Linked DNA regions of Kordia antarctica. The protein of the gene in region 2 interacts with the protein of the main gene of each other region in a pairwise test. Links are inferred from orthologs where the notes say so. Each region holds a gene or a part of one and is shown on either strand. Other genes may lie near its edges.

What was found. The genes of interacting proteins can lie anywhere in the genome.
Region 1: the proteins of IMCC3317_RS16355 (region 2) and IMCC3317_RS17255 interact in binary tests that used the Escherichia coli proteins (3 or more experiments, as listed by UniProt). The link is inferred for Kordia antarctica from one-to-one orthologs.

Annotation. Positions count from the first base shown.
Region 1 is NZ_CP019288.1:4,137,825-4,142,493, forward strand. What follows is about bases 21-2,897. They hold IMCC3317_RS17255 (cytochrome c oxidase subunit I), read left to right. Parts: upstream 21-499; coding sequence 500-2,296; downstream 2,297-2,897. Other genes in these bases: IMCC3317_RS17250 (cytochrome c oxidase subunit II), read left to right, coding at 21-464; ruvB (Holliday junction branch migration DNA helicase RuvB), read left to right, coding at 2,789-2,897. Also shown: more of IMCC3317_RS17250, read left to right, coding at 1-20; more of ruvB, read left to right, coding at 2,898-3,811; IMCC3317_RS17265 (cytochrome P450), read left to right, coding at 3,963-4,669. UniProt on the Escherichia coli protein: Cytochrome bo(3) ubiquinol oxidase is the terminal enzyme in the aerobic respiratory chain of E.coli that predominates when cells are grown at high aeration.
Region 2 is NZ_CP019288.1:3,938,262-3,944,681, reverse strand. The notes cover bases 1,425-4,306. They hold IMCC3317_RS16355 (methionine aminotransferase), read right to left. Parts: upstream 3,496-4,306; coding sequence 2,353-3,495; downstream 1,425-2,352. Other genes in these bases: IMCC3317_RS16345 (RNA polymerase sigma factor), read right to left, coding at 4,296-4,306; IMCC3317_RS16350 (hypothetical protein), read right to left, coding at 3,698-4,303; IMCC3317_RS23210 (hypothetical protein), read left to right, coding at 2,160-2,297; IMCC3317_RS23215 (class I lanthipeptide), read left to right, coding at 1,971-2,126; IMCC3317_RS23220 (class I lanthipeptide), read left to right, coding at 1,775-1,936. In the rest of the region: IMCC3317_RS16365 (helix-turn-helix domain-containing protein), read left to right, coding at 1-1,275; more of IMCC3317_RS16360, read left to right, coding at 1,366-1,424; more of IMCC3317_RS16345, read right to left, coding at 4,307-4,787; IMCC3317_RS16340 (alpha/beta fold hydrolase), read right to left, coding at 5,049-5,927; IMCC3317_RS16335 (GNAT family N-acetyltransferase), read right to left, coding at 6,076-6,420. UniProt on the Escherichia coli protein: Shows aminotransferase activity with methionine and histidine as substrates, and to a lesser extent also with phenylalanine.

The DNA.
Region 1 (4,669 bases), 200 kb from region 2 along the record:
ATCCAAACATATTAGGTTTAGATAGAGAAGACAAATACGCACAAGATGATGTAATTACACAAGTATTACACTTGCCTGTTGGTAAAAAAGTAGTATTCAAAATGCGTTCGCAAGACGTATTACACTCTGCATACATGCCACACTTTAGAATGCAGATGAACTGTGTTCCAGGGCAAACTACTGAGTTCGCAATGAAGCCATCAAAAACGACGGAAGAAATGCGCGAAACACCTCAAATTATTAACAAGGTGAAGCGTATCAATGATATCAGAGCAGGAAAAAGTCAAAAATTACTAGCTGCGGGAGAAGAAGCATTAGCACCTTACGAATTTGATTTTCTTTTACTGTGTAATAAAATATGTGGTGAATCTCACTACAACATGCAAATGAAAGTTATCGTAGAAAGTCAAGAAGAGTACGATGCGTGGATCGCAGAACAAGCAACTTTCGGAGCAAAGAAATAAGTAAACAAAATAATTAAAAGATATAATATATAGATATGTCAGCAACAGCAGTACACGCAAAAGATCACGGAGACGATCACGGACATCATCATAAAGAAACTTTCATGACTAAATACATCTTTAGTCAAGATCACAAAATGATTGCAAAGCAGTACCTAATTACAGGTACTATTATGGGAGTCATTGGAGTCATGATGTCTATATTTTTCCGTATGCAAATTGCATGGCCAAAAGAATCGTTCACAATCTTTGAAATATTCTTAGGAAACTGGGCACCAGATGGTGTATTAAGCGCAGATAAGTACTTAGCATTAGTAACCATTCACGGAACTATCATGGTATTCTTCGTACTAACGGCAGGATTAAGTGGTACGTTTAGTAACTTGCTAATTCCATTGCAAATTGGAGCACGTGATATGGCTTCTGGATTCTTAAATATGATTTCATATTGGTTATTCTTCATCTCAAGTGTAATCATGGTTCTATCTTTATTTGTTGAAGGTGGAGCAGCATCAGCAGGTTGGACAATCTATCCGCCATTAAGTGCATTGCCACAAGCAATCTCTGGTTCAGGAATGGGAATGACGCTCTGGTTAGTATCGATGGCAATATTCATTGCATCATCATTGCTAGGTTCACTAAACTATATAGTAACGGTAATCAACCTTAGAACAAAAGGAATGTCTATGACAAGATTGCCACTAACAATTTGGGCATTCTTTGTAACTGCCATCATTGGTGTAGTTTCGTTCCCAGTATTACTATCAGCAGCATTACTATTAATATTTGACAGAAGTTTTGGAACATCGTTCTATCTATCAGACATATTCATACAAGGTGAAGTATTACACTATCAAGGTGGATCGCCCGTATTATTTGAACACTTATTTTGGTTCTTAGGACATCCAGAAGTATACATTGTATTACTTCCGGCATTAGGTATAACCTCAGAAGTCATCGCTACCAACTCTCGAAAACCAATCTTTGGATATCGAGCTATGGTTGCGTCTATCTTAGCAATTGCATTTTTATCAACAATTGTTTGGGGACACCATATGTTTATCTCAGGAATGAATCCATTCTTAGGATCTGTATTTACATTTACGACACTATTAATTGCAATACCTTCAGCGGTAAAAGCATTTAACTATATTACAACACTCTGGAAAGGGAATTTGCAGTTAAATCCAGCGATGTTATTCTCTATCGGATTAGTATCAACGTTCATAACTGGTGGTTTAACAGGAATTATTTTAGGAGACAGTACACTAGATATTAACGTGCACGATACATACTTTGTAGTAGCGCATTTCCACCTAGTAATGGGAATATCTGCACTCTACGGAATGTTTGCAGGAATATATCATTGGTTCCCTAAAATGTTTGGAAGAATGTTGAACAAAAACTTAGGATATGTACACTTTTGGGTAACAGCAGTCTGTGCGTACGGAGTATTCTTCCCAATGCACTTTATCGGAATGGCAGGATTACCAAGACGTTACTATACAAACTCTGAATTTCCATTATTTGATGACTTAGCAGATGTAAACGTAATAATTACATTATTTGCAATCGTTGGTGGAGTGTTTCAGTTAGTATTCTTATACAACTTCTTTAGTAGTATTTTCTTTGGAAAGAAAGCACCGCGAAACCCGTGGAGATCAAACACATTAGAATGGACAACTCCTGTAGAACACATGCACGGAAACTGGCCAGGAGAAATTCCTCATGTTCACCGTTGGGCATACGATTACAGCAAACCAGGTCATGATGATGACTTTGTTCCGCAAAACGTTCCAATGAAAGACGGAGAAGAAGAAATGCATCACTAAAATCTCCATGAAAATGCAGATCTCATGAAAACGGAGATCTAAGGAAAACGAAAATCTCAAAAATAACAACACATACAAAGAGTCGCTTTAAAATCTAAAGCGACTCTTTTCTTTTAAAGAATTTACAAATCTGTACAATACTGTCCTTGTTTAGGTCCGCTACTAAACACACAATAATCATTATAAGCATCTATACAATGGCAATAAGTTGGACATATGACATCACAAACAAAAGGAGGTCTTCTTCCTCCATTAATTTCCTGTTGTGATTTCTTTGATAGCGATTTAACACCATCTAACTTTAGAATGTTTTTTAACATAATTAAATAATTTTTTGGTTATACGTAATATAATAGTACATTTAGTATAAGATAATTCAAAATATATCCTGTTAATTGTGAGATAATTATCAATATCTAATTACATAATGATTCAAAAAGCAACTTTGCTTAAATCATGCCTTTATAAGCTTTTTCTCTTATCTTTGTTTTAATGAATGATAACTTAGACCCAACAAATGAGAACTTTTCTTCAGAAGAATTAGATGTTGAAAAGGCATTACGACCGCTTTCCTTTGAAGACTTTACAGGACAAGAGCAAGTATTAGAAAATCTCAAAATATTTGTGCAGGCGGCAAACCTACGTGATGAAGCACTCGATCACACACTTTTTCATGGACCTCCAGGATTAGGAAAAACGACACTTGCACATATTCTAGCGAATGAATTGGGCGCAAGCATAAAAGTAACCTCCGGACCAGTATTAGACAAACCAGGAGATTTAGCAGGTTTACTTACGAATCTAGATGAACGAGATGTATTATTCATAGATGAAATACACAGACTCAGTCCAATTGTAGAAGAATATCTTTACTCCGCAATGGAAGATTACAAAATTGATATCATGATTGAATCTGGACCAAATGCCAGAACGGTTCAAATCAATCTCAATCCATTCACACTCATAGGCGCAACAACGCGATCAGGATTACTAACTGCGCCAATGCGCGCACGTTTCGGAATTGCAAGCCGATTACAATACTACTCAACAGAATTACTTTCCACCATCGTACAACGAAGTGCGCAAATAATGGATGTACCAATAAGTATGGAGGCAGCTATTGAAATTGCAGGAAGAAGTCGTGGAACGCCACGTATTGCTAATGCTTTATTGCGTAGAGTGCGTGACTTTGCACAAATAAAAGGAAACGGAACTATTGATATTGCAATTGCGAAATTCAGTCTAAAAGCACTAAACGTAGACGCATATGGTTTGGATGAAATGGATAACAGAATTTTAGCTACCATCATAGACAAATTTAAAGGCGGACCCGTTGGAATTTCAACCATTGCAACGGCAGTTTCTGAAAGTGGCGAAACCATTGAAGAAGTCTACGAACCATTTCTCATTCAGCAAGGATTCATTCTCAGAACACCAAGAGGAAGAGAAGTCACAGAATTAGCATACAAACATTTAGGTAGAATAAAAGGAACAACACAAGGCGGACTTTTTTAGAAATTTTAAATTATAAATGTTGAATTTTAAATTTAAAAGTATTTCCATTAAATAAAGAATATAGAACGAAAAGTTAAAAGTTGAAAGTGAAAAAAAATTGATGAAGTAAAAGTCAAGCAAATCAACAAAATAACAAAATAACCAGCAACCAATGTACAAATACCCAAACAAAATCTCATTCTTCAAGTTGTTGTTAAAATCGTCTACAATCACACGAAATCCAATTCCATTTCATAAAGAAGGTTTTGATAAGCATGGCGATTCATTTGCGATTACGCCGCCGTTTGGGAAAACAATTATGTTAACGCGTGATGCGGAAATAATAAAATACATGCTCCGAAAAAATCATCGGAACTATAACAAATCGAAAATACAGACAAAATACCTTTCAAAATACGTTGGGAAAGGGTTACTAACGGCAAGTGGCGATTATTGGTTAAAACAACGAAGACTCATTCAGCCAGCATTTCATAAAGAAAAACTGCAAAAATTAGTTTCCATAATGGAAGTCGAAATTGGCAAACAGCTTCAAGCCATTAAAGAAGATAAAAAAGTAGACGTATATCCAATCATGAACGAATTGGCGTTTCATGTCGTAGCAAAATCATTATTCAATTACTCTTCGGACGATACTACAATGCATCGTTTGCAAGAAATTATTGAAAAACTACAAGACTTTATCATCAGAGAAATTCGTCAGCCACACAAAAAATGGTGGTATCAAGTCAGCGGATTAACTGCAAAACACATGATGTTAGTTCAAGAAAGTCGCGATATCATTAATAAGGTCATTGACGAACGTCGTCTATCTGATAAAGAACATGACGATTTATTAGATATGTTGCTCAAAGCAAAATA
Region 2 (6,420 bases):
GCAAATCAACGAAACGATATTCAATTAAAAATTAAAGCAAAAGCCAATATTGCGAAGATAAAAAGGCGCATGGGATTTTTTGATGAAGCATTGGAAATTTACAAACACAATGCGCAATTAGCCGATCAATATCAATTTGAAGATCCATTGATTGCAATTAATTCATATATGGGCGTTGGCGGCACGTTTTTACGTTTACAACTACCCGATTCTACCTTGCATTATTCTAAAATTGGATTGCAAAAGAGTTTGGCTATTAACGACGATGAAGGTGTGAGTTATTTTTATATCGATTTTGGAATTGCCTATTTTATCAAAGGTGATTTTGAAGTAGCTATTGAATATTTAACCAAAGCAGAAAAGATTACAAAAGGACTCAATAATCAAAAACGATTAACAGAAATCTATTATTATATAGGAAAATCATATTACGAATTAAAATCTTATCAAAAAGCCGTTGAATTTCTTAAAAAAGTAGAAACTATTGTTGCTACAAAAAATACGGAAAAAGTAGATAGTTTCAATCCGCCAGAATTATTAGGAACGTATCGTACGTTGGCAAATTCGTATGAGCAACTTCAACAAAACGAATACTATTTAGCGTATACGCAAAAATATATAGAGTTAAATAAATACAACGAAACGAGACAAATTGAAGTTATTAAAGATTTATATGAAACGGTTCGCAAAGAAAATGATGATCTTTCTTCCTTGACATCTAAGTTGAGAAATAGATTGGTTTATGTAATTATGTTCACATTTTTTGTGTTAGGATTGTGTGGCTTTTTCTTGTTTAAATTCATCAAAGTTAGAAAACAAAATAAAGTCATTTTTGAAAAACTAGTTTCACAAATTGAAGCTAAAAAAGTACCAAAAAAGAAAGCTAATTTTACTATTGAAGATAAAAAAGTACAAGCCATTTTAGAGCGTTTGGATAAGTTAGAACAATCACTTTTTTATCTAAATAGTAATTGCACGCTACAAACAATTTCAAAAAAAGTAAAGACCAACACGACGTATTTATCTAAAATTATTACAACGTATAAGCAGAAAAAATTTTACGAATATATCAACGAATTACGTATTGAATATGTATTGAAACGGCTCAAAGAAGATTCAAAATTTCGCAACTATTCTATCAAGCATATTGCCGAAGAAATAGGATATAAGAGTACAAATTCGTTTACAAAATATTTTAAAGCGTATACAAAATTGTATCCTTCCTATTATATTAAGAATCTTGAGAATACATTAGGAAATGACACCTCAAATTAAATAATTTGAGGTTTACATAGTACACCATTATATGTTTTAGCTTTTGAATATGCTATCTTTCACATTATTCTAACTAAATAATCTTAATTTATGAAAGTAAAGCAGTTACAAAAATTGAAGCTTACAAAAGCAACTATCTCTCAAATTAATCAAAAAATTTCCATGCAACTTAAAGGCGGAACTCGCCAAGGAGATACGGGACTTGGAAATTCTGGAATGGCTACACAATGTGGAGACATTGTTTGTTATTAACAGTAATTATATCGTATAATTTTTCAAAAACCAGAAGTTTAGCTTCTGGTTTTTTTATGCTTCACTTTCTAATTTTCATATAATTTCTCTTACCTCAATTGCTACAATTTTTATGCTTCTTGCGTTAACAATCTTTTGAATGACGCAATTTCTAGTATACTTTTAAGAAACAAAAATCGCGAAATATTAGGGAATATTTGTAACCTATATAAGAAGTGAATTATTAAACAATCTTAAACTTTAAACCATGAAAAAACAACAAGCAAAATCACTGAAGTTAGTAAAAGCTTCCATTGCAAATTTGGAACCACAAACACAACAAGAAGTTATCGGTGGTAGAACAAGCCCTTGGACAGGTTGCGGAAGTATAGAATATTCTGTATGCGCTACTTCTTGTCACGCTCACTAAAAATTAACTTATTAACTTTATTAAACCAAAATTTATGAAAACTCAAAAAACAAAATCACTAAAATTAGTAAAGGCGTCAATTGCAAATTTAGATCCACAAACACAACAAGAAGTTGTTGGTGGACGCACACGCATTGGCGATTGTAATAGTAGAACATCAATGTGTGTTACATCTTGTCACGCACACTAAAATTTATTCATTAACCTCATTAAACCAAAACTTATGAAAACTCAAAAAACAAAATCATTAAAATTAGTAAAAGCATCAATTGCAAATTTAGATCCTAAAAAACAACACACAATAAATGGTGGAGGACGTTCATTCAGAACTATTTGCATCACTTCTTGTGTAGTACATTAATGAAAAAATTATTTAGGTAAAATAAAAGGACACTGAGACTCTCGAAGTGTCCTTTTTATATTCTATTCAAAATTTTTGCAGCTTGTGCTAACGTTTCTTCTGTTTTAGCAAAGCAGAAACGCAACAATTTATGATCTTCTTTATTCGTGTTAAACACAGAAAGCGGAATGGACGCAATTTTGTATTCGCGCGTTAATCTTTTGGCAAATTCGGTATCAAATTCGTCCGTAATATTTTCATAAGATAAAACCTGAAAATACGTTCCTTGTGATGGTTTCCACGTAAAACGAGAATCTTTAATTTCATTTAGAAAATAATCTCGCTTTCGCTGGAAAAATGCCGGAAGTCCCAAATAATTCTTTGGATTTTTTAAATACTTTCCAATTCCAATTTGCATCGGATGATTCACTGAAAACACATTGAATTGATGTACTTTTTTAAATTCGTGCATCAATGCTTTTGGCGCAACGCAATAGCCCATTTTCCAACCTGTATTATGAAATGTTTTCCCAAAAGAAGCTGTAATAAAAGCGCGTTCGGCAAGTTTCGGATATAAAGCCGCACTTTGATGTTGTGCGCCATCAAAAATGATGTGTTCGTAGACTTCATCACTCAATAATATAATGTTTGTATTTTCTAGAATTGACGACAATTCTAACATATCTGCTTTTGACAAAACCGTTCCGCTTGGATTGTGCGGCGTATTGATAATTAGCAACTTTGTTTTCGTCGTAATTTTACTTCGAACTTCATTCCAATCCACTGAAAATTCTTTTCCTTTCAGCTGAATCGGGATTACTTTTCCACCGTGAACCTCAACCGCTGGTGCGTAACAATCGTATGCTGGCGTAAATATGATGACTTCGTCAGTTGGTCGTACAAATGCACTTATAATGGTAAAAATAGCTTGTGTTGCGCCTGCTGTAACCGTAATTTCTGTTGCCGGATTGTAATCTCGTTGATACAATAATTCCATTTTTTCTGCAATTGCTTCGCGTAAAATTAACGCGCCTGGCATTGGCGCATATTGATTGTAATTTTCACGCAATGCTTGCTGAACAAGTTCAATCAATTTTGGATCAGAAGGAAAATTAGGAAATCCTTGAGAAAGATTAATTGCGTTTTCCTGTGCTGCTAATTGACTCATCACGGTAAAAATCGTGGTTTCTATGTTTGGAAGTTTGGAAATGTGGTTCATGATTGTCTGTTGTCTATTGTCTGTTGTCTGTTGTCTGTTGTCTGTTGTCTGTTGTCTGTTGAAAATTAAGCATAATAAATTAAAGCGTCAATATTGAACAAAAAGTGCATTTCTGTATGTCTAGTGAGATGCTGAATCAAGTTCAGCATGACGAAATCCATTCAAAACATCTTACAACAATATTCTTGACTCTTTTATCTATTTAAAAATTCTCCAGAATTTCTTCTAAATTTTCAATAATCGGATCTACGTCTTTGTTGTTTTTTTGTTGCTTTTTTCGAACGATGATAAATCCAACAATTAACAGCCAACTATATGTCATTCCGTATGCTATCAACTTAAATTGCAACGTTGCTTCATGCAAAACATCTTGAAAATAAATCGTCATTCCAATAGCTAATAATACCAAATAAACTGGCATAAAAAAATTGGTAATCCACTTGAAATATTTTAGTTTTTTCAGCATTTTCGTCGCGAATGATTTCATGTTTTCCGAAATATCATTCGGCGTACGCCAAAATAATACGCGATACCACATCATTGCTAAAGTCACAGTTAATAGAATGAACATAAATGTTAATGCTAAATAGAAATTATCCGAACGTTCTTTGAGCGGATTTGCCTTCCATAACCAACCAAAAACTACAAATATTACTGCAAAAGAAATACTCATTAATACGTTTCCAAACACAATTTTGCGTTGTAGTTTTTTGAGCTTTCCAAATAATGAATCGCTCACATCTTTTCGTTCAATTTCTTTAGAAGAAACTGAGTTCCAATCGTTTTGTAAATCGTTGAAATCATTCATTATTGTATATTTTTAAAAGTCGTTTTTTGATTCTACTAATACGAACACCAACATTGTTGGCTTCGATTCCGATGATGTCTGCAATTTCTTTGTAACTCAGTTCTTCTAAAACTAAACTGATAATTAACCGCTCGTCTTTTTTGAGTTTTTGTACACATTGCATGAGTTTATTCACACGATTTTCTTGCGATTGCCGTTCTGTATCAATGGCTGCTTCAAACGTATCGGGCAATTCATTATTAAAAAGTGACAGGTGTTTTTTAGTATTTCTGTTGAACGTAATTGTTGTATTTAGCGTAACTCTGTACAACCAAGTTGTTAGTTTTGAATTTCCTTTGAAATTTTTGAGTCCATTCCATACGTTGATTAATACTTCTTGATACAAATCATCTACCAATTCTTTTTCATAGAGATATGCAAAGCAAATTCGGTAGATTTTGTCTTTGTGATGTGTGATGATTTCTTTGAAATAATCTTCTCGCATGCGCGTGTTTTACATTTTATATAAATTAGAAATAACTGATAAAATCATTGATTACATTTAATTTATTTGATCTTTCTTATTTTTTGCTTGCCCAAAGAAAAGAAACAAAAGAAAAGGCATTTTTCTGGCAGGTATTTTTAGTTTTCTCTTCGGAAAACTAAAACCGAAAAACTTTTGCTAAATTTTCTCCAAGGCTTCGAAAATTTTTAACGCAAAACCTTTTCTATACTTCAGAAAAAAAATTCACTGTTAATTTTACAATCATTCGTTGATAAAATTAGAAACTTCCTTGTAAAATTCCGTTGGATTATCGAGCATGATAAAATGTTCTGCTTTGTCTATAATTTTTACTGTGCACGAACTACAATTTTCATATTGTTTTTGATACATTTTCAACTTATCGGCACGTGTAAAGTTAGGAAATTGTGGAATAGGTTTGTTCCAGTTTGTCAAAACTAATGTTGGCGTTTTTATGTGTTGAATGTCATCACGAATGTCTGTACTTAACATTTCAAATACTGTAAATCCAAGTGTTCTACGGTCTGACTTTGCTGCGTCATTTACTACAAATTCAAGATTTTCTTTGTTGCGCATCATTCCATTAATTGATTGTTTTAGCGTATTTCTCAACGTTAAACTGTCCATTGGCATGTACATTTCTTTCATCATTCCATAGGAAGATTTTACAACTTCTACTGTGACTGCATCATTGTAAGAACCAGCCAAAAACGGTAAACTATCTACAATGATAATTTTTGAAACTAGATTTTGATCTTCAATTGCGATTAATAAACTTGTAAATCCGCCAATACTGTGACCAATTAAAATGCTGTTTTTGGTTTTATGCTTTTTGATATATCCGATTAATTCTGTTTTGACTTCTTGCAGAATGTTCTCCGAAGCAATTGGTTTCACGCCACCATAACCTGCCAATGTAATGACATGAATTTCGTAGTTGTCTTTGTATGTTTTAACGGTTTCATTCCAAACATTTCCCGAACAAGATAATCCAGGAATTAAGAACATGGTGTCGCCTTTTCCATGAACGGAAACTTCAAAAGCAGGTGTTTTTTGGGTTTCTTGTCCGAGTAGATTCGCGAAAGCAAAAAGAAATAATAGAATTGAAAGTTTAGTTTTCATCGTTTGTGATTTTGTATTTCTCTTTTAGTACACTTCCGTGAGATTTATTACAGGTTGAAACTAAATAATTGAAAAATTAAATGATTGAAAAATTGAAAAAAACCAATGCAAGAAGTTTATAAGTAAGCAGATTTCTTTTCGATTTCGTTCAATATTGGGTTTGTTCTCGATACATTTTATATACAAGTAATTCTTCCGTTTCGTTTGGCAATTTTGTTGTTCCTGTAAGTTTTAAACCAAGCTTTTCCAATAGTTTTTGAGACGACGTATTATTTTTTGATGTAATGGCACTTATTGCGTTAACTCCAAATTCATTGAATGCTACATTTTTAATTTTATTGGCAGCTTCAAAAGCAAATCCTTTTCTTTCATATTCGGGCAAAAAAGCAAAACCAATATCAATTCCTTCTAATCCTTCTCGGTCATATAATCCACAAGTTCCAATTTTTACGTTGTCTATTTTTCGTGTAAGCGTATAGTTTGAAAATCCAAG